Regions from separate parts of the Mediterraneibacter flintii genome, predicted to be linked through region 2. Evidence: predicted binding sites of a transcription regulator. Region 2 holds the regulator's gene; each other region holds the start of a gene.
The links. Region 2 encodes HrcA, which represses chaperone genes, less so after heat shock. Its sites were predicted from a motif close to TGTTAGCACTCNNNNNNNNNGAGTGCTAACA; they were not measured.
Positions count from the first base shown of each region.

Region 1: ACZ5C4_RS04085 (Hsp20/alpha crystallin family protein) is a predicted target of HrcA. The motif match lies at 3,228-3,258, and genes of this name have one in related genera.
Region 3: clpB (ATP-dependent chaperone ClpB) is a predicted target of HrcA. The motif match lies at 3,774-3,804, and genes of this name have one in related genera.

Region 1 is NZ_AP031405.1:872,018-879,842, forward strand. It holds gene ACZ5C4_RS04065 (iron-containing alcohol dehydrogenase) at 1-54, shown strand, start outside; gene ACZ5C4_RS04070 (DUF1848 domain-containing protein) at 196-1,137, shown strand; gene ACZ5C4_RS04075 (DHA2 family efflux MFS transporter permease subunit) at 1,230-2,675, opposite strand; gene ACZ5C4_RS04080 (MarR family winged helix-turn-helix transcriptional regulator) at 2,677-3,117, opposite strand; gene ACZ5C4_RS04085 (Hsp20/alpha crystallin family protein) at 3,428-3,880, shown strand; gene ACZ5C4_RS04090 (ABC transporter ATP-binding protein) at 3,965-5,704, opposite strand; gene ACZ5C4_RS04095 (ABC transporter ATP-binding protein) at 5,722-7,467, opposite strand; gene ACZ5C4_RS04100 (ABC transporter ATP-binding protein) at 7,478-7,825, opposite strand, start outside.
Region 2 is NZ_AP031405.1:2,460,891-2,468,715, forward strand. It holds gene ACZ5C4_RS11670 (response regulator) at 1-483, shown strand, start outside; gene dnaJ (molecular chaperone DnaJ) at 733-1,923, opposite strand; gene dnaK (molecular chaperone DnaK) at 2,028-3,899, opposite strand; gene grpE (nucleotide exchange factor GrpE) at 3,953-4,621, opposite strand; gene hrcA (heat-inducible transcriptional repressor HrcA) at 4,649-5,698, opposite strand; gene hemW (radical SAM family heme chaperone HemW) at 5,839-7,017, opposite strand; gene lepA (translation elongation factor 4) at 7,019-7,825, opposite strand, start outside.
Region 3 is NZ_AP031405.1:2,844,093-2,851,917, reverse strand. It holds gene ACZ5C4_RS13695 (quaternary amine ABC transporter ATP-binding protein) at 1-1,070, opposite strand, end outside; gene ACZ5C4_RS13690 (glycine betaine ABC transporter substrate-binding protein) at 1,088-2,974, opposite strand; gene ACZ5C4_RS13685 (GntR family transcriptional regulator) at 3,016-3,633, opposite strand; gene clpB (ATP-dependent chaperone ClpB) at 3,860-6,457, shown strand; gene ACZ5C4_RS13675 (DNA polymerase Y family protein) at 6,454-7,710, shown strand; gene ACZ5C4_RS13670 (acyltransferase) at 7,673-7,825, shown strand, end outside.

The DNA of each region.
Region 1 (7,825 bases), 1.6 Mb from region 2:
TATGCACCTTTGACGGAAAAAGACATTACCGCTATTTTAAGGGATTCTCTATAATAGTTTATACAAATACTGCCGCGTTTCGGCGTGAGAAAGCCCTGTTTGCTCAGAGCAGAAATCGTTATTCCGGTTATAGACGAAGAAGCGAATGTAACGTATCATAAGGTTTATAAAAGACAGAAGAAAGAGAGAGAAGAGATGATATTAAGTGTGAGCAGAAGGACAGATATACCAAAATATTTTTCCGACTGGTTTTTCCAACGGATAAAGGAGCAGTATGTCTATGTCCGTAATCCGTTCAATTCGCGGCAGATCAGTAAAATAGATATTTCACCGGAGGTAGTAGACTGTATTGTATTCTGGACGAAAAACCCCGAAAATATGATGAAGCGGTTGGATGAATTAGCAGGATATACGTATTATTTTCAATTTACCCTGACAGGCTATGGAACGGATATAGAGACAGATACTGCACATAAGAGAGAACAAATTATACCTGTATTTTGGAAGCTGGTGGAAAAAGTAGGAAGAGAAAGGGTAATATGGAGATATGACCCGATTCTTTTTACAGAACGGTATACAGAAGAATATCACTTAAATGCATTTGGACAGATAGCAGAGGCTCTGTGTGGATATACAGATAAATGCGTAATCAGTTTTGTGGATATATACAAAAAAATTAGAAAAAATATGGAGGCCCTCGGAAGAAAAGAGATAGACAAAGCGAGACTCATAGAATTTGCAGGTAAAATTAGGAAGGCGGCGGAAGCAAACAGGATACAGGTGTGCTCTTGTGCAGAGGAGCTCGATCTTGAATTATGCAAAATCCAGCATAACTGCTGTATTGACAAAGAACTGATAGAAAAGCTGACAGGCTGCAAAATCCAGGCAGAGAAGGACAAGGGACAGAGAACAGTTTGCGGATGTGTGGAGAGTATTGACATTGGCGCTTATAATACTTGCTTAAACGGCTGCAAATACTGCTATGCGAATTTCAAACCGGAAACAGTTAAGGAAAATTTAAAGAACTATGATCCTAAATCACCTTTGCTATGCGGTGTTATTTCGGAGAAAGATAAGATTACAGAGAGAAAAGTAAAGTCTCTAAAGGAAGAACAGATATGTCTGTTTGAATCATAGAGTAAAAGCCCTCCGGGCGGGATGCGCACGCCGCAATAAGGAAATTTTACTGCTTTGCGGCATTGCGGCGGCGCGCAAAGTGGACAATCCCCTTAAGAGTGAGAGGCAGGAGAGTTGAAGTGGGCTTGCCCACTTTGTTCGGTATCAGAGCTGGCTTTTACAAGAAAAACGGCAATTCCCAAGAGTATGGTCGCGCCTGCGGACATACACAGAAAGGTAATATTTAACCCGTGCATACCGGCATTTTCTCCGTATTGAGGGACAGAATTATCAGCGATTACTGTCATAATGCCCACGAAGACGGCAGAGCCGACCGCACCGGCAATGGTGCGCAGGGAGGTTAAAAGAGCAGTCGCATCTGCCACCTGTGTATTTCTGACATAGGAGGTCCCCCATGTGATAAGCGGCATCATAAGACAGCCGATTGCAATACAGCGGATGACATTATAAGAAGCAGCGATTATGACAGAAGTATGCATTGTAATGAAATACATTCCCAGATTACTGATGATAAGAAAAGCTGCGCCGTATATAAAGAGTTTCTTCATTCCCAGCTTGTCGAAGATTTTTCCGGCGAGGGGGCTGACGATCGCCATCGCGAGGGAACCAGGCAAGGTGACAAGCCCAGAAACTGTGGCGGAATATCCCATTATGGACTGTACATATAAAGGCATGATGACAGAAGAGCCCATCATAATAAAATACAACAGCATGCTTCCGATGACGCTTAAAGCGTACTCTGTACTTTTTAATATACCGAGTTCCAGAAATGGTTCTTCTATATGAAGCTGCCTGTATGTAAATAGAGCAGAGGTGATGATGCCTGTTGTCAGAGGAATGAAAACAAGAGGAGAAGTAAGGCCGTAAGCGCTGATATTTCCGATACCGAGAGTGACCCCGCCGAAGGCAAAGACACTTAAGATAAAAGAAAGAGTATCAAATTTCTTTTTATACGTTTCCAAAACATCATCAAATACAAACCATGCGATTATAAGTGAGAGAAGCATAACTGCAAGCGCCAGCCCAAAGATGGCTCTCCAGTTGATGACATCGACAAGGATGCCGGCCAGTGTGGGGGCAATGACAGGTGCAGCGCCGCATGCCAGTCCGTACCAGCCCATGACAGTTCCCTTTTTTTCTACAGGGTAGATGGAAAGGATAACGACCTGGGAGATGGACATTAAGATCCCATTTCCACATGCCTGCAATACTCTTCCTGCCATCATAACAGAGAATGTGTTTGAAAAAAGGCTGATGACCAGACCTGCGATAAAAATAGAAATTCCACCCAGATATAATTTTTTTGTGGGGAGCCTCCGGATCAGAAAGGCAGTGAGGGGCATAATGATCCCCATTGCCAGAGAATATCCGCTTGTCAGCCATTGACCTGTCGTGACACTGATAGACAGATCCGCAGCGATAGGAGGCAGAGCTGTTGTCATGGCTGTGGAAAGCATAGAGGAGGCAATCGTGGAAACCAGTATGTTCATAAATATAAATGTTTTTCTCCGGTCTGTTATTTTAGTTGTATCGTACAATTTATATATCCTCCTGTTTTGTATAATATTCTTTTATTTTTTCCAGAATTTTGTAAAGAGCATACTTATCATCATCAGACAGTGGGTCTGTGAGCTCATGGTGCTCTTTTAATCGTATACTTCTTACACGCTGGGCCTCTTTTCTCCCATCTGATGTGACAGAGATAATATAAGTTCGTTTGTCCGTTTCTGAAAGCGTTCTTGTAATGTATCCTTTTTTCTCCAGCTTTGACAGTATTTCACTTAAGGAGGTGGAACGAATCTCAAGAATATGGGAAAGGCGTCTCTGTGTGATTGTGCCTGCTTCGTCCAGGAGAAAGAGACACTTATACTGTCCGGAAAAAAAGTTCATATTTTTATGGCTGGATTTTGCGAGGTTTTCCAATTGCCGGACAACCTGGTAAAAAAGCTCAGTCAGCTCATGATCATCGGGATAACACATGATTTTTGTTTCCTTTCTTTTAAGAGGTACCTCTAGAATAATACAAGAGGTACCTCTTAATGTCAATAAAAAGTTTTAAATAGTGTATAGAATGATATAGATCGTTAAAAAAATAGCACTCACCTCTTGACAGTGCTAACAACTATGTGCTATATAATAGATAGAACAAAGGAAGAGGAACAAAAAGGAAGGTTCTGATTCCTTAGATTCTTTGCTTACAACACTTAAGTATTTGTCTAAGAGTGCTGATGGCAGCCGCGTAAGCGGTTCATAGAACAAAAAGATTAGAATTTGAAAGGAGAAATGACTTATGTTGATGCCTAGTATTTTTGGAGAAAATTTATTTGATGATGATTGGATGAACTTCCCGTTCGAGAGTGACTTCTGGGGAAAGAAGAATCCTCTGTATGGAAAACACGTAAAAAATATGATGAAGACGGATATTCGTGAGCATGAGGGCGGATATGAGGTCGACATTGATCTTCCTGGATTTAAGAAAGATGAAATCAGCGTCCAGCTGGAGGAAGGGTATCTGACAGTGTCTGCTTCTAAAGCTATAGACAAAGATGAGGAGGATAAGAAAGGGAAATATATCCGTAAAGAGCGCTATGCAGGGGCAATGCAGAGAAGCTTCTATGTAGGAAATGCTCTTACACAGGAGGACATCAGGGCAAAATACGAAAATGGTATTTTGCGGCTGTCGATTCCGAAGAAGGATGAAAAAGCAGTGGAGACGAAAAAGCATATTGCAATTGAAGGCTGATGCCAAAAGAAAGGTGTTTCGTCACATAGAGCATAAGAAAGAGCCCTGTCAACGTTGGCAGGGCTCTCTTTTCTTTCTGGAAGCTTACTCGATTTTCCACTTTCTTGCTTTTCGATTGGCAGTCCAGAAGTCCTTATACATACCCTCCTCTTTGAGCAATTCTTCATGCGTCCCAGACTGCATAATCTGTCCATCATTTAATACCAGGATTTGGTCAGCATTGCGAATAGTAGAGAGTCTGTGCGCAATTACGACTAAAGTCTTATCCTTAACCAGTTCACTAATTGCACGTTGTAACAATACTTCATTTTCTGGATCAACGCTGGCCGTCGCCTCATCTAACAGAATAATAGGAGCATTTTTCAGCATTGCTCTCGCAATAGAAATCCGTTGGCGTTCTCCGCCGGATAAATTAGCGCCTCCTTCGCCGATTCGTGTCTGATAGCCGTCCGGCATAGCCATAATAAAATCATGGCAGCAGGCTCTTTTTGCCGCATCAATTACCTGTTCGTGAGAGACAGCCGGACTTCCGAATTTAATGTTGTTTTCGACAGTGTCTGAAAACAGATATACATTCTGAAATACCATGCTCATATTTTTCAGTAAACTGTCGCAGGTATATTCCTTTACAGTATGACCGCCTACAAGGACAGCGCCTTTCTGAACATCCCAGAATCGGGCAATCAAACGAGAGATTGTTGTTTTACCGCTTCCGGATGGACCGACGATCGCAGTCATCTTCTTTTCCGGCACGCGGAAGCTCACATCCTTTAAGATCGTTTTTCCCTTTTCATAAGCAAAATCCACATGTTGAAATTCTATTTCCTGTGATTGTAAAGGAATATTCTTTCCACTTTCATCCAATACCTTTGCGTGCTTCATTTCCTCTACGCGATCCAGTGACGTCTCCAGAATTCGTATCATCTGTGTCATCTGTCCCATAACCTCCACCGGTGTGAAAACAGAAAAAGCTGCGAGCAGACTGACCGCAAGCATAGGGAAGCTCATTTCGCCGGACAGCATAATAAGCTGCGCACAAAGCATAATAAAACATGCGGCTATGCGGAAGATAGAAGAATATATCGTGTTTAACGGGGTAAAGGTTTTTTCCAGTGCGTAAGCTGCAGCCGCCCCTTTTTCGTAAGCGGCGCGTATAGTACTTAAATTTTTTTGACACATATTAAAGGATTTTACAACAGAAATTCCCTGGATATACTCTAAAGTCGATTGTATGGCTTCTGTCTGAGCCTCCTGCTGCTTTCGAGTAAGTTCCCGCCCCTTTTTTTGCATGACATTGTAAACAAGGAAAGAGAGGGCAACTCCCGCTGCAAAAATCATTCCGATACGCCAGTCAAAAAGCAGCAAAGCAGCCGTAATCACAATCATGCTGACAACGCCGGTTGTTACTTTATCGAGAATATGCATGGCATACTGCTCCAAAAAAACCAGATCTGTTGTTACGGTTGCGGTAATTTCGCCTAAAGATTTTTCGTGATAGTAACCCATGGGAACACTGCGAAGCCGATTTCCCAATGCAATCCGTTCTCTGGCGACAAATTCGAAGCCGGCTGTACTTTGCAGGCGATATACAAGATATTGAAATAAGATTTTCAATATAAGAGCTGCTGCAAGGATTCCCAATACAACGCCCCATGTATGACCATTAAGAGTCTGGTCCAGGAAGGCTTGTATAAGGAAATAGTATACCGCAGCCAGAGGCAGCATGCCCGCCATAGCATTCAAAAATCCACAGATAAAACTGCCCCAAAGCCGCCCCTTTAGATTACCAGAAAGATCGAGTACTCTTTTTATTATCTTTAACATTTGATTCTACCTCCGTCCTACATCATCCATTCCATGGTACTAATATGTGCTTTCCACATATCCTGGTAGGTATGGGAGGACAGCAGTAGCTGTTCATGGGTGCCATGGGCTGTAATCTTCCCATTTTCGAGTACGCAGATCTGATCTGCATACATGATTGTGGATAACCGGTGAGCTACGACAATCAGTGTTTTTCCTTTTGTAAGCCGGCTGATGGATTGCTGCAGCTTATCTTCATTCTCTGGATCAATAAAGGCAGAAGCTTCGTCTAATATAATAATCGGAGCGTCTTTTAAAATTGCTCTGGCTATAGCAAGACGTTGTCGTTCTCCTCCGGAGAGGCGTGTTCCGGCATCGCCGGCATCCGTATTAAGACCTTGTGGAAAACGGGTCAGAAAATCGCCGCAGCCCGCTTCCCTGGCAGCCCGTTCTACTTCTTCATCTGTTGCTTCCGGGCGGCCGATCCGGATATTCTCGCGCAGACTCATATAGAACAGAAAATTATCTTGTGAAACATAACTGATATGCTCCTCAAGCTCCTGTAGCGAAAGATTACGAATATCTTTTCCGTCAATCGAAATAACTCCGTCATTCACGTCCCAAAATCGGGCAATCAATTTAGCCAAAGTAGATTTACCTGAACCGGAAGGACCTACAAGGGCAGTGACGGTTCCGGTTTTTGCCTTTAAAGAAACACCCTGGATTACTTCTGCATTCCCATAGCCAAAATGCACGTCATGCAGCGCTATATCTCCACCTCGAATATGCTCTGGCTGCTCTGGAACAGGCATCTCTTGCATGTCCAGTAAAGCCTGTATTCTAGGCTGTATCTCATTGATAGCAGCCAGGTTTTCCATAAATTCCATCATTTTTTGTAAAGAGGACGAGATACTCATAGACAAAAGAATACAGACGATTAGTTCTGAAAGCGTTAAATGATCGTTAAAAATAAGGAGCATCCCGATTGGAAGGACAAATGTAATTGCGGAAGGCATGATTGCCTCTCCTGTACTCATAAATGGCCAACAGTGCCGATACCATTTTAAAGTAATATCCCGTACTTTCAGGATGGATGCCTTCAGACGATCCATAGGTGAGGTACTCTGGTCAAAGGCTTTGATGACCTCCATACCATTTACATATTCCACAATCGCGCTGTTCATAGCCGCATTGGACTCCATATATTCCTTCATTACTTCTCTGCGTCCAAAAACCATGCTGTAATAGACAATTGCGCCCAGGACGGAAGGAAGCAAAGCGGCCAGCGCCATCCGCCAGTCAATCGTAAGCAGATAGATGACGACAAATGCCGGCACCAGTATGGCTGCCGTTAGTTCTGGGATTGCGTGAGCCAAAGGATATTCCAGCCTTTCTGCGTCATCAATAATCAGCTGCTTATATTCACCGGAGGATTTCTGCTGTACCGTACCCATAGATACCTTTGCCATTTTTTCCATAATCCGGCAGCGGATATTCCGGATAATCTCATAAGCTGCTTTGTGGGAACACATGGTAGATTTCGCATACAAAATTCCCTTGCATAAATATCCTGCAAGAGCTGCCAATGTCAGGAACACTGCCAGATTCACTGTCAGTTCCCCCGTTAGTACACTGCTTAGTATGATTGCTACCGCGATATAGGGAAAAATGCCGAAAGCAGATGACAGGACAGACAGAATGACTGCAAAACGCAGCTGTCCCTTTTCCAATTCTGCAAATTTTAAGATACCTTGTAAAGGAGATTCCTCCTTTTGCTTTTTCAATCTTGTCACCTCATTTCTCAAACTGCATGATCTCATCATAAATACCATCTAAAAATTCCATGTCATGCGTAATAACAAAAATTAATTTTCCCTGCTTTTTCAATTCTTGAATCGTTTCTTTTAATCGTTGCATATTTTTTCCGTCCAGACCACTTGTAGGCTCATCGAACACTAAAATGTCGGAGCCGGATACAAAAGCGGCAGCTATGGTTACGCGCTGCTTTTGTCCGCCGGATAACGACAAGGGATGGCGTTCTGCTGCTTGCGATAAGCGAAGCTGTTCTAGAATGGTATCCATATCACAGTTTCTATGATTTTTTCGTTCTGCCAGTTCCAGCTCGTGACGGACGCTTTCTGT
Region 2 (7,825 bases):
CCAGACGTACTCCTGATGGATATACGCATGAAAGAGGTAAGCGGACTGGAGGCTGCGGCACAGATATTAGATGAATTCCCGAATGCAAAAATCTTGCTTCTGACCACCTTTTCTGATGATGAATATATTGTAAAGGCATTAAAATTAGGGGCGAAGGGATATCTTTTGAAACAAGATTATCAAAATATTGCTCCTGCTATACAGGCAGTCTGCTCAGGACAGACTGTTTTTGGCGATCAGATTGTATCCCGTCTCCCTGATTTGATACAGAGACAGACATCTTTCGATTATGCTTCCTGCGATATCAATGAACGTGAATTAGATATTATCCGGCTGATCGCCGAAGGCTTCAGCAATAAAGAGATTGCCTCCCAATTATATTTAAGCGAAGGCACCGTACGCAATTATTTAAGCACCATTCTGGATAAACTAAACTTACGCGACCGCACACAGGTTGCTGTGTTCTATTATCAAAACAGATAAAAAGAGGGAACGAAGGTTCTTGTAGAACAAAGTGGACAAGCCCACTTCACCCCCCTGCCCCTCACTCTTGAGGAACTTGTCCACTTTGCGCGCCGCCGCAATACCGCAAAGCGGTAAAATTTCCTTATTGCGGCGTGCGCATCCCGCCCGGAGGGCTTTTTGTATAATAGGAAATTTATCAAAATTTCTTATTATACAAAAAAATGCCGCAGCACCATTTCAATAATGGCCTGCGGCATTGTCATGCTTTTATTCCTCAAATGCTTCTTTTACTTTATCCATAAATCCTTTTTTCTTAGGTTTCTTCTCATTTTTCTCTGATACAGACTCATTCTGGTGAAGTGTATTTCCCGTCAGTTCATCAAATCTGCGCAATGCTTCTTTTGCCTCCTGGCTTAACTTCTCCGGCGTCTGAATCACCAATGTTACATAATGATCGCCCCTCACTTGCGCATTTCTAAGAGACGGCACCCCTTTTCCTTTCAAGCGTACCTTCGTATCTGTCTTTGTGCCCGGCTTCACTGTATAGAGTACATCGCCGTCTACCGTTGGAATCCTCACATCCCCTCCTAAAGCTGCCTGTGCGAATGAAATCGGAACTGTGGAGAAAATATGCACATCCTGTCTCTGGAAGATCGGATGTCTGGAGACATTTACTTCCACCAGCAGATCCCCTCTTGGGCCGCCGTTTGCGCCTGGCTCGCCTTTGTCACGGATACGCACACTCTGCCCATTGTCAATTCCTGCCGGAATTGTCACTTTGATCTTTTTCCTGCTGGATGTATAACCTGTTCCCGAACAAGAAGGACATCTCTCCTTGATCACCTTTCCTGAACCGCCACAGTTTGGACATGTCTGTACATTCTGCACCGTACCAAAGAATGACTGGGAAGTATATACCACCTGGCCTTTTCCTCCGCATTTTGGACATGTTTCCGGCGTCGTCCCTGGTTTTGCTCCAGATCCATGACACGACTCACATGGATCTTTTAGTATCAAATCCAACTCTTTCTCACATCCAAAAACAGCTTCCTCAAATGTAATTCGGATACTTTTCCTTATATTTGCTCCTCTCATCGGACCATTGCCCGCCCGGCCGCTTCTTCTGCCGCCGCCAAACAAATCTCCAAAAATATCTCCAAAAATGTCACTGAAATCCGCGCCATTAAAATCAAAACCGCCGAAGCCCCCTGCTCCCCCGGCGCCGCCTTCAAATGCCGCATGCCCGAACTGATCATACTGCCGGCGTTTATCAGGGTCACTGAGCACTGCATACGCTTCTGATGCCTCTTTGAATTTCTTCTCCGCCTCGGCATCTCCCGGATTCATATCCGGATGGTACTTTTTTGCCAGAACGCGGTACGCTTTCTTGATCGCAGCATCATCCGCATCACGGCCTACTCCAAGCACCTCGTAATAATCTCTTTTTGACTCTGCCATAATCCTATACTCTACCTTTCACTCTTTCATTCATCTTGTATATACTCAAGAAAGATTCTGCAAAGCTGCACTCTGGCAGCTTGGCAGAATCTTTTAAGGTGCTCTTAGACTTCCTTATAGTCTCCATCTACAACATCATCACCCTGGAAACCATCTGGCGCCGGACCTGCTTCTGGTGTCGGACCGCCTGCTGCTCCCGCACCTGCACCAGCTCCCGCCTGTTCATACATCTTTGTGAAAAGTTTCTGTGCACTTTCCATCAATTTCTCTTTCGCAGCTTTGATCTCAGCTACCTGTGCATCTGTTGCCTCCTCTGGAGTGGATTTTGCAAGGACGTCCTTTAATGCCTGGCAATCTGCCTCAACCGCCGCTTTATCATTTGCATCCAGCTTATCGCCTACTTCCTTAAGCGCTTTCTCTGTCTGGAATACCATAGCATCTGCTTCGTTTCTTGTATCTATCGCTTCTTTTCTCTTCTTGTCCTGTGCCTCGAATTCTGCAGCCTCTTTCACTGCCTTGTCGATATCCGCATCGGACATATTGGAACCTGCTGTAATTGTAATATGCTGCTCTTTTCCTGTTCCCAAATCTTTTGCAGACACATTTACAATACCGTTTGCATCAATGTCAAATGTAACTTCAATCTGTGGGATTCCACGTGGAGCCGGCGGGATTCCATCTAACCGGAACTGTCCAAGAGACTTATTGTCCTTTGCAAACTGTCTCTCACCCTGTACTACATTGATGTCAACTGCCGTTTGATTGTCTGCCGCTGTAGAGAAAATCTGGCTCTTCTTTGTAGGAATCGTTGTATTTCTCTCAATCAGCCTTGTAGCCACTCCACCCATTGTCTCGATAGACAGTGACAACGGCGTAACATCCAGAAGAAGAATATCCCCTGCACCTGCATCTCCGGCAAGCTTACCGCCCTGTACAGAAGCTCCCAGTGCAACACACTCATCTGGATTTAAGGATTTACTTGGCTCTTTTCCTGTCAGACGTTTTACTTCTTCCTGAACGGCAGGAATACGTGTAGATCCACCTACCAGCAATACCTGCCCTAATTCTGACGCTGTCAGGCCTGCATCGGAGAGCGCTCTTTTAACCGGCTCTGCTGTTTTGTCTACCAGATCCCTTGTCAGTTCATCAAATTTTGCTCTTGTCAGGTTCATGTCAAAGTGCTTCGGCCCTTCTGCCGTTGCTGTAATAAATGGAAGATTGATATTTGTCGTTGTCGCAGAAGAGAGCTCTTTTTTCGCTTTCTCTGCTGCTTCTTTCAGTCTCTGGAGAGCCATCTTATCTGTAGACAAATCTACTCCCTCTTTTGCTTTAAAGTCAGCGAGCATATAGTCTGTAATCTTCTGGTCAAAGTCATCACCGCCAAGCCGGTTATTTCCGGCTGTTGCGAGTACTTCAATAACACCGTCGCCAATCTCGATGATAGATACATCAAATGTTCCACCACCTAAATCATATACCATAATCTTCTGTTCTTTTTCATTGTCCAGTCCGTAAGCAAGTGCTGCCGCTGTAGGCTCGTTGATGATACGTTTTACGTCTAAGCCCGCGATCTTTCCGGCATCTTTTGTAGCCTGACGCTGTGCGTCATTGAAATACGCCGGAACAGTGATAACCGCTTCTGTTACCTTCTCTCCTAAATACCCTTCTGCATCTGCTTTTAACTTCTGCAAAATCATCGCAGAAATTTCCTGCGGAGAATATTTCTTTCCATCAATATCCTCTTTATGATCGGAACCCATCTCCCTTTTGATAGAAGAAATGGTTCTGCTCGCATTGGTTACTGCCTGACGCTTCGCCGGCTCACCAACCAGACGTTCTCCATTCTTTGTAAATGCCACAACAGATGGGGTTGTTCTGGCGCCCTCCGTATTCGCAATAACAGTCGGCTGGCCACCTTCCATAACAGCCACACAGCTGTTTGTCGTACCTAAGTCAATCCCTATTATTTTTCCCATAGTAAATGTCCTCCTTCATTGATTTGTAATCTTCTTTATTCTAATATTTACAGTTAATTTGCTACTTTTACCATACTGTGCCTTACCACGCTGTCTCTGTATGTGTAACCTTTCTGAAATTCTTCTGCAATAATGTTCTCGCCTAATTCTTCATCCTCCACATGCATCACCGCATTATGGAAATCTGGATTAAACTCTTTGCCAACCGCTTCGATCGGCTTCACTTCCATGGACTCTAAAGTCGTCATTAGCTGCTTATAAATCTTTTCCATTCCTTCTGCAAACGGACTTGCTTTTTCATCCTCCGCCACTGCCGCGAGTCCTCTCTCAAAATTGTCCACTACAGGAAGGATTTTTTCAATCACATCCTTTGCGCCAATCTCATACATCTGAGACTTTTCTTTCTCTGTGCGCTTTCTGAAATTATCGAACTCTGCCATCTGACGTGTCAGACGATCGGTAAGCTCTTCAATCTTCTCATCCTTCTTGTCTTTCTTTGGCTTCTTTCCGAACAATTTTTTCTTTTCTGGCTTGTCGTTTTCACAAGCCTCCTCTTCTGGAACCGCCTCTTGGTTTTCTTCCGGCTGTTCTTCTTTTTGTGCTTCTTCTGCAGATGACTTGGGCTCTTTTTCTTTCATATCATCATCTTGTTTGTTCTGTTCTTCATTCGCCTTTGCTTTTGCCTCTTCTACTGCTTCTTTTACCATATCTTCTTTGCTCATCTTTTCATCCACTAATTTTTCACCTTCCTATTCTTTCGGCTCTTTGCTGTAAATCGCATCCAACTCGCTTTGCAGAGTTTTCAGCGTATTCATAACATGCTCGTAATCCATACGCTTCGGACCGATGATACCGATGGTTCCTTTCATACCTTCCCCCAGTTCATATGTCGCTGTCACGACACTACAGTCCTTCATTGTCTTGACAGGTGCCTCATCTCCAATATAAACCTGAATACCATGATTTTCCTCACTGGCAAGCGTCTCCGTCACCAAATCGGCAAGCTGCTGTTTTTCTTCAAAAGCACTGATAATTTCCTGGGCACTCTGCTTATCACTTAATTCTGGATATTTAAAAATATTCGTAGCCCCGCTGGTATAGATCTCCATGTCGTCTTCCACATGAATAATCTCTGCCACCGCATCCAGCACATCACCAATGACCTGGCTGTGAATTCCTGCCTGCTCTTTTAAGCGGGCAATCAGTCCCAGTGTAATCTGGTCAATCGACATGCCGTTAAGTGTTGTATTCAGCAGCATGTTCAGCTTCAGAAGGTTTTCATTACTTAAGCTTTCGCCAACTTCAATAATCTTATTCTTGATTACGTTTCCTCCCATTACAATTACAGCCACAATCTGTTCTTCATCCACTTGGGAAAGCTGGATAAATTTCAATGTATTGCGGTTGTTTACAGGAGCAGATACCAACGTCGCATAATTGGTATTCGCTGCAAGCACCTTCGCCGCCTGCTTCAATACCTGATCGACCTTGTCTGTCTTCTCCAGCATTGTATTTCTCAGCTCCGTAATCTCTTGCTCCTTTTCTTCCATCAGCATATCGACATACAGTCGATACCCTTTGTCAGAAGGAATCCTTCCTGCAGATGTATGGGGCTGGAAGATATAACCCAAATCTTCCAAATCCGCCATCTCATTCCGGATTGTCGCAGAGCTTAAATTCAGCTCTGTATATTTGGAAAGGGTTCGTGAACCAACCGGTTCTCCCGTTTCAAGATAGTTCCGGATGATTGCTTTTAATATCGTCAGTTTTCTTTCATTCAATCCTTCGCCCGTTACCATCTTTCTCTCCTTTCCTAAAGTTTATTAGCACTCTTTAGTTTTGAGTGCTAACACCTTACGTATACTAAGATAGCACTAGGGTTTACGTTTGTCAACACTGTTTATATTTTTTTTAGGAAATATGTGACAGGTCAGCCTTTCTATGGATCCAAAAATTGCTCGAATACATAGTTACTGACGTCTATTCCAAATTCTGTCAGAGAAAGAAAGTCTTTTTTTTCTTCCAGAAGTCCGCGTTCTTTTAATTCCTTAATCTGTACTCCATATACCTGTTCTAATTCTTTTTGAAATTTCCGTGCAAATTCAGAACGCGAAACTCCTTCCATTTTCCTGAGCCCCAAAAACATAAACTCTTCCATCTGCTCTTGTATACGCAAAGTTTCTCTTCCTACTCTCACAGAAGAATACGAAACTTTTCTTTTTTCAAATGCATTTAGATATTCTGACAAGCTCTCTGTATTGGCAAACCGCTGTTCATTTATAAGAGAAGCAGCCCCAAGTCCGAGCCCTAAATACTCTTTTCGTTCCCAGTATCCTAAATTATGCCGGCAGGCATATCCCTCTTTTGCGTAGTTGGAAATCTCATACCGCACATACCCATGCTCTTTTAAAATTTCTTTTGTCTTTTTATAAATCCTGCGGTCTTCCTCCTCACCAGGAAGCGGGGGAACCTCTTTTTTGCCTTCCCTATGTCCGCCCTTTACATACCAGTCATAAAACAAAGTGCCTTCCTCTATCATCAGACTGTACGCTGAGATATGCTCCGGATCCAGCTGCGCAGTTTTTCTAAGTGTCTGTTCCCAGTCGGCAGCAACCTGCCCTGGAATAGCTGAAATCAAATCCACATTGATGTTTGTAAAATCAGCTTCTCTTGCTTTTGTATACGTCTCTAGAAAGTCCTCAAACGTATGTATCCGGCCTAAAAGTTTCAATTCTCGATTGTCGGCAGACTGTAATCCGATACTTAAGCGGTTGATACCTGCATTTTTCCATAATTCCAGCTTTTCACGCGTTACTGTACCTGGATTTACTTCTATCGTAATCTCTGGTTCTTTTGCAAATTCAAAATTTTCATACAGCGCACGAAAAATCCGTACTGTTTCTGTCCCTGCTAAAATGGACGGAGTTCCTCCGCCCATAAATACTGTTGCTACTGTATACTCTTGAAACGCTCTACAGCAGCTTTCTATCTCTCTTATCAATGCATTTACATATCTATCGATTGTCTTATCCTCTGCAGCGTTGGACAGAAAATCACAATATGCACATTTTCTGACACAAAACGGAATATGCAAATACAGTTCTAATTCTTTTTTCATATCAATCATCATCCAACTTTAAGACACTCATAAATGCTTTCTGTGGAATTTCCACATTTCCTACCTGGCGCATACGCTTCTTTCCTTCTTTTTGTTTCTCCAGAAGCTTTTTCTTACGCGAAATATCTCCTCCATAGCATTTTGCAAGGACATCTTTGCGCATCGCGCGTATAGTCTCACGTGCGATAATTTTACTTCCAATCGCCGCTTGAATCGGGATCTCGAAAAGCTGACGCGGGATCTCCTCCTTTAATTTTTCGCACATTTTTCTGCCCCTCTCATATGCACTTCCGCTAAATACAATAAACGACAGAGCATCTACTTCTTCTTTATTAATAAGAATATCTAACTTCACCAGTTCAGAGCGCTCATATCCCAGCATTTCATAATCAAAAGAAGCGTATCCCCTCGACCTGGACTTCAATGCGTCAAAGAAATCATAAATGATCTCATTTAATGGAAGGTGGTAGTGAAGTACCGCACGCTTTTCTTCTATATATTCCATGCCCTGGTATATGCCCCGCCGTTCCTGGCACAGATCCATAATCGCACCGATAAATTCAGATGTAACCATGATCTCGGCTTTTACCATCGGTTCTTCCATATAATCAATCTCGGCGGGATCGGGCAAATTTGTCGGATTTGTCAAATCAATGACCTCTCCATTTGTCTTGTGCACTTTGTATATAACACTCGGCGCCGTCGTTACTAGATCCAGATTATACTCTCTCTCCAGACGTTCCTGAATAATCTCCAGATGCAGAAGCCCTAAAAATCCACAGCGGAACCCGAACCCCAGCGCTACAGA
Region 3 (7,825 bases), 380 kb from region 2:
GCTACCAGGGTATCGGTATCTACTACGGGTATTTCCTTTTCCATAATATCTGTGATGAGGAGATGCTCCTTTCTGGCGCGCAGAGCGTCATTGATGGTGAGAACTCCGGCAAGGCGCAGATCCTTATCTACGACATATACGGTAGACAGTTCATTTTTATTCATTACACGAATGGCGTGTTCTGGCCCATCATCTGTCTGGATCAATGCCTTTGGTGTGATCATGATGTTGTGGACACAGAGCACATGAGACTTATCTGCATTATTGATAAAGGCTTCTACATATTCATTGGCAGGGTGTTCACTCATCTGCTCCGGAGTGTCAACCTGGACTAATTTTCCATCTTTCATAATTGCCACAGTGTCTCCAAGCTTAAACGCTTCATCAATATCATGGGTAATAAATATCACTGTTTTTTTAAGCTTACGCTGTATTTGAAGAAGTTCAAACTGCATATCCTGCCGAACGAGAGGATCCAGTGCAGAAAACGGCTCATCCATCAAAAGTACATCTGGGTCATTGGCAAGTGCGCGTGCGATACCGACACGCTGGCGCATACCGCCGGAAAGATTTTTGCAGGACTGATGCTCCCAGCCGGATAGACCGACCATTGAGATGACTTCCATTGCCTTTTTTTCGCGCTCGGCCTTGGAAACTCCTTTGACTTCAAGACCATAGGCGACATTTCCCAGAACATCCCGATGACTCATCAGTCCGAAGGACTGAAAAACCATAGAAATATTGTTGCGGCGAAATGTAAGCAGCTCTTTTTTGGAAAGCTTAGAAAGATCCCTTCCGTTGAAGCAGACAGAACCGGAGGTAGGTTTATTCAGCCGGTTAAAACACCGGACGAGTGTAGATTTTCCAGAGCCAGACAGACCTATGATAACGAAGATCTGTCCGCGGGGAATTTCCAGATTAATATCCCACAATGCCACAGATACCCCTGTTTTTTTCTGCACCTCTTTCTTTTGACTGCCCGCCTCCATAAGCCGCACAGCTTCTGTTTTATTTAATCCATATAATTTGCTTACATGGTGCACTTCGATTACATTTTCATTCCTATCCATATATTCTCCTCCAGCTTTTACTCTTCATTTCCGTTGTCTGTATTGTCACTATTTTTGTTGAACCAGCCCTGTGTAAGACGATCTAACACGACGGCGAGGATAACAACACAGCTGCCGGCAATAAGCCCGCGTCCGATTTCGATACGGTTGACTGCGTTTAACACCTCCATGCCAAGACCACGAGCGCCGATCATAGAACAAGTAACGACCATTGCCATAGCCATCATTAACGTTTGATTCACGCCGGTCATAATTGTAGGAACTGCCTGCGGTATCTGTACTTTAAACAGAGTCTGCCACCTGGTTGAGCCAAAGGAACGCGCAGCCTCGACGACTTCTTTGTCTACCTGGCGAATTCCCAGGCTGGTTAAACGGATGACAGGCACAATCGCATAGATCACTGTTGCGATCACTGCGGATGCATTGCCCATGCCGAACAGAAGAAGCGCCGGAATCAAGTAGACGAATACAGGCATAGTCTGCATTGTATCCAGAATAGGACGTACAATCCGGTTTGCTCTTTGAGAATTAGAGATCAGGATACCTACAGGGAGACCCAGCAGGAGAGCGATCACAACGCTTGCCAGTACAATAGAAAGCGTCAGCAGCATCTCATCCCAGTAACCTACTATGCCGACCAGACTTAATATGGCCGCATATAGAATTCCGCTGCGTATCCGGCGGCGAACCCTCCATCCAAGTAAAAAGACAAGGAGGAGAAGCAAGAACCAAGGGATATGTGACAGCAGCCATTTAAACAAATTCACCAGGCCTCCGAGAACGTTTTGGACTGCCTGGAGCACGGAATCTGCCGCGACAGCAAATTCACGCACGGCGCTGTCGATTGCTGCTGTATCCGGGCTGAATACGACTGGAAAATGAAAGAGCCAATCGGAGCTATCACCGCTTTTGGAGTCTTTCGCTAAGCAGGCATTGAGCAGTTCTGCCTGTTCTGAAGTGAGCCATTCTTCTATCAATTCGGGATGCTGCTTTAAAAGATATTTTGCGGCCGCTTCATGGTCATCCGGATCGTTTTTCTGCATATAGGCAAGTCCCTCGCTGATGAGTTCGGAACCGGTGTGATAGTTAGATAAAAATTCACAAAATTCGGGATTGGATTTGGCAAATTCATTACTTGCAGCTACGGTTACAGTCACAGCAGGGTACGCACCGATACCGTCGTGATAAGTATTGGGATCATAGGGGCTGTCTTCAAGCAAAACCAGATCATATTTTCCCATGAGCCATGTGGGCTCCCAGTAATATGCGACAAAAGGCTCTTCTTTGTCCCAGGCGGAAGTAATTGTAGAGTCTAAGGCGGCATTGCTGCCTGGAACGAGGTAGTTATAATACTGATCCAGACCGTAGGCATCTATCTTCTTTTGCATAATTTCAGTAGCTTCCCAGCCAGGAATTCCGCCATAGATGATTCCTTTGGAGGTATCTTCCGGATCTGGAAAGAGTTCCGGATATTTTTCCAGATCCTGAACGGTTTTGAGATCTGGATATTTATCAGCTACATACTTAGGGATATACAATCCCTGGTAATTATCGTCAAAATTGATTCCAAGCTCTGTAAAAGTGCCGTCCTCCAGATCGCTTTGATAGGTCGGAATATTATTTGTCCATTCCTCCATATTTACATCGATTTCATTTTTCATCAATGCTTCATGGGTGATAGGGGTAGAACCGGGTACTTCCACCCAGGTATATCCAAAGACCTCTTCGGCGATCAGCCCTGCAATGGCGTTGTTGAGCTTCACAGAATCCCAGCCTACATCGGCAAAAACAATCTCCTGTTTTTCTTTTGTCTCTGCCGCCTCTGTTTGAACAGCGGGAACAATGGAGAAAAAAGTGCCCGACAGCAGTATGGAGGCGACGGTAAGAGATAAAATCTTTTTCATAAATAAAAGTCCTCCTGTACATAATATAGTAAAAATTAGAATCAGCCGACGAGTTCTGTGATATAGCTGATGCTGGCTACATTGCATGCTACGACAAGAACATCGCCGATATACAGCGTAGTTTCTGAATCAGGGGAGAGCTGTACCTTCCCGTCTCTTCGGATAGCGACAACTGTACCGCCGGTGCTCTGCCTGAATTGTATGTCAGCGAGTGTCTTTCCGGCTGCCTTGCTGTCTGCACGAACAGTAAATTCATAGGTCTTAAGCTGCTCACTGTCCTTAAAACGTTCCTCTAAATCCATGATTTTTAAGAAGGTATCATAAATATCTCGGTTTAGCTGATCTCTTTGGGAAGTCAACTCTTTTAGCTGGGATTTCAAGGCTCTTAAATCGTTGTCTACCTTGTATTGCTCCACATAGACAAGTGCATTCTGCCGAGATATAACGGTCGCGCCTACATTTTGTTGAATTTCGATTATATTCATATTAGAAAGTAAATTCATGGCACGCCGGATTGTCTCAGAAGATACCCCATATTGGGAACCCATCAAAGAACGTCCGGAAAAGCGCTGCCCCTCCACCAGCTTTCCGTTCGCAATCTGTGAGGCAATATCGTAGGCGACGCGGCCATAGATGGGGATGTTTTTTGAAATTCTCATAATAGCGCTCCTTATATATTCAAGTATTGACAACCCAATATTAATATTAGGGTTGTCAGATGTCAATAGAAGGAATACAATCTTTATGCGATTTTAAGATTATCAAGGAATAAGTATAATAAAGTATAAACAATATCTAAAATTAGCACTCGATGCTTGACAGTGCTAACAATCATTGCTATATTACTTATAGAACAATGAAACGAATAGTAAAGGAGGATTTGCTATGAACATAAATAAATTTACGCAGAATTCTATGCAGGCGGTGCAGTCCTGCGAGAAATTGGCTTATGAATATGGAAACCAGGAGCTTGCACAGGAACATCTTTTGTATGCTCTTGTCACGCAGGATGACAGTCTTATTTTAAAACTGCTTGAGAAAATGAGTATTCAAGGGTCTCTGTTTGTCAACCGGACGGAGGAGTTGCTGCGCAAACGTCCAAAAGTACAGGGAGGACAGGTATTTGTAGGCCAGGATTTGAACAATGTCCTGATACACGCAGAAGATGAGGCGAAGCAGATGGGAGATGAATATGTATCTGTTGAGCATTTGTTTTTATCCCTGCTGAAATATGCAGGCAGAGACGTAAAACCACTTTTCAGAGAGTTTGGGATCAGCAGAGAGGGCTTTTTGCAGGCGCTTTCTACTGTGCGCGGAAACCAGAAGGTGACCAGTGATAATCCAGAAGCGACGTATGACACATTGAATAAATACGGGCAAGATCTGGTGGAACGGGCGCGGGACCAGAAATTGGATCCAGTCATAGGAAGGGATGAAGAAATCCGTAATGTAGTCCGAATCCTCTCGCGTAAGACAAAGAATAACCCTGTCTTGATAGGGGAGCCGGGTGTCGGCAAAACAGCAGTAGTAGAAGGACTTGCACAGAGAATTGTCAGTGGGGATGTTCCGGAGGGCCTTAAGGAGAAGACGATTTTTTCCCTGGATATGGGAGCGCTGGTAGCAGGGGCAAAATACCGCGGAGAATTTGAAGAGCGATTAAAGGCAGTATTAGAGGAAGTAAAGAACAGCGACGGAAAAATTATTCTGTTTATCGATGAGCTGCATACAATCGTAGGAGCAGGAAAAACAGACGGTGCAATGGATGCAGGAAATATGCTAAAGCCAATGCTTGCGCGGGGAGAATTACACTGTATCGGTGCGACAACGCTGGACGAATACAGACAGTATATTGAAAAAGACGCGGCGTTGGAACGCCGTTTCCAGCCTGTCATGGTAGAGGAGCCTACTGTGGAAGATGCAATATCGATTCTGCGCGGGTTAAAAGAACGTTATGAAGTATTTCATGGAGTGAAGATTACAGACAGTGCATTGGTAGCTGCGGCAACCCTATCGAACCGGTATATATCCGATCGTTTCCTGCCGGATAAAGCGATCGACCTAGTAGATGAGGCGTGTGCGCTGATAAAGACGGAGCTGGATTCCATGCCTACAGAGCTGGACGAACTTAGAAGACGGGTTATGCAACTGGAGATTGAGGAAGAGGCATTGAAAAAAGAAGAGGATCGCTTAAGCAGAGAACGGCTGGAGCATCTTCAGGAAGAACTGTCTGAACTAAAAGAAGAGTATGCGGGAAAGAAGGTACAGTGGGAAAATGAAAAGACCTCCGTTGAACGGGTGCAGAAAATTCGCGAAGAAATAGAGCAGGTAAATAAGGAAATACAAAAGGCACAGCGGGAATATGATTTGAACAAGGCGGCAGAGCTTCAGTATGGAAAGCTTCCACAGCTTCAAAAACAGTTGGAGGACGAGGAAGAAAAGGTAAAGGCAAAGGATTTAAGTCTGGTTCACGAAGCTGTTACAGAGGAAGAAATTGCAAGAATCATATCCAGATGGACAGGAATTCCGGTAGCAAAATTAAACGAAAGTGAGAGAAATAAAACACTCCATCTTGCAGAGGAGCTGCACAAGCGTGTGATCGGACAGGAGGAAGGCGTGGAATTGGTGACAGAGGCGATTATCCGTTCTAAGGCAGGGATCAAAGACCCTTCTAAACCAATCGGTTCTTTCTTGTTTCTAGGCCCTACGGGGGTTGGAAAAACAGAGCTTGCCAAAGCGCTTGCCGCAGATTTGTTTGATGACGAGAACAATATGGTTCGCATTGATATGAGCGAGTATATGGAAAAGTATTCTGTATCCCGACTTATCGGAGCGCCTCCGGGATATGTAGGATATGACGAGGGAGGACAGCTTACGGAAGCAGTCAGAAGAAAACCATATTCCGTTGTATTGTTTGACGAGATTGAAAAGGCACATCCGGATGTATTTAATGTACTGCTTCAAGTGTTGGACGACGGGCGTATTACAGATTCACAGGGACGCACAGTAGACTTTAAGAATACGATACTGATTATGACCTCCAATATCGGTGCAGGATATTTGTTGGAAGGAATTCGGGAAGACGGAACGATAGAGGAACGCAGCCAAGAGATGGTAATGCACGATTTGAGAGGACATTTCAGACCGGAATTTTTAAACAGATTGGATGAAATAATCATGTTCAAACCATTGACGAAAACAAATATTCGTGCGATCATTGATTTGTTAATAGCGGATGTCAACAGACGTCTTCAGGAGAAAGAACTAAGAATAGAACTGACAGAGGCTGCGAAGAGTTTTGTCGTAGAAGGCGGATATGATCCGATGTACGGGGCAAGACCGCTTAAGAGATACCTGCAGAAAAACGTAGAGACACTGGCAGCAAGATTGATTCTTGCAGGGAATGTAGGAAGAGAGGATACTATCATAATAGATGCTTCTGACGGAAAACTAGAGGCGAGGGTGAAAGGACAGGTTATTGCATGAGACCTACCATTTTCCATATTGACGTCAACTCGGCCTATTTAAGCTGGACGGCAGTAGAGCAATTGAAAAGTGGTGCAAAGCAGGACTTACGTACGATACCGGCGATTATCGGCGGCGATCAGAAAGCACGCCGAGGTGTAGTGCTTGCGAAGTCTCTGCCTGCAAAACGATATGGCATCCGCACGGGGGAACCCGTTGCGAATGCCTTTCGTAAGTGTCCAAACCTGGTGATGGAAGCGCCAGATCGCGCGATGTACAAGGAAAAAAGCCGGCGTCTGATCACATATCTTAAGACATATACAAAGGAGATAGAACAGGTCAGCATAGATGAGTGCTACATGGATTTTACATCTATAGCAGGAAAGTATCCTTCCTGTGTAGATGCTGCCTTTGAGATAAAGAATGGAATACGGGAAAAATTTGGATTCACAGTGAACATTGGAATCTCTACAAACAAGCTGTTGGCGAAAATGGCATCGGATTTTGAGAAACCAGATAAAGTACATACATTATTTCCAGAAGAAATTCAGGTGAAAATGTGGCCGCTGCCAATCGGGGAATTATATATGGCGGGACATTCCAGTGTAGAGACGTTAAAAAAGCTGGAAATTCAGACGATAGGGGATTTAGCGCAGGCGGATCCAAAGCTGATAGCGCTGCATTTAAAAAGTCATGGGAAAATGCTCTGGGAATTTGCCAACGGCATCGATCACTCCCTGGTGCAGTCAGAGCAGACAGAGGCAAAAGGAATCGGAAATTCAACGACTCTGTCAGAGGACGCGAGAACCTTAGAAGAGATACAGCAGGTTTTTGACAGACTGGCGGACAGTGTGGGAATGAGGCTGAAAAAAGCGGGACAGAAAGCATATATGGTAAGTATGGAAATCAAATACTATGATTTTCAGACGATTTCTCATCAAATGCAGTTAGACAGACCGACAAATAAACCTCAAATTTTATATGAAACAGCGCTCCGTCTGTTTAAAGAGGTATGGAACGGAGAACCGGTAAGGCTTCTTGGAATCCGAACAGCAAAGCTGGTAGATGAAACAGAGCCGGAACAGATTACCATATTTGATGTAGAGATGCCCAAACCTACGGATGAGAAGCATAAGAAACTAAACGCGGCCGTAGAAGAGCTAAATGCACGCTTTGGAAAAGGTGCGGTCGTCAAGGGTACATTTTTGAGAAAGGGAAGCAAGAGGAAAAAAAGAAATGAAGGAAAAGCCGAAGATAAGAAAAAGGGATTATAATCTGGAGTTCATCCGAATGGTTTCCTTTCTTTTTGTGATTGCCATTCATGTAACGAATTATTTTTGCCGTGCGTATGGAGAAATTTCTGCCGGGGAATACTATTTTTCTCTGGTA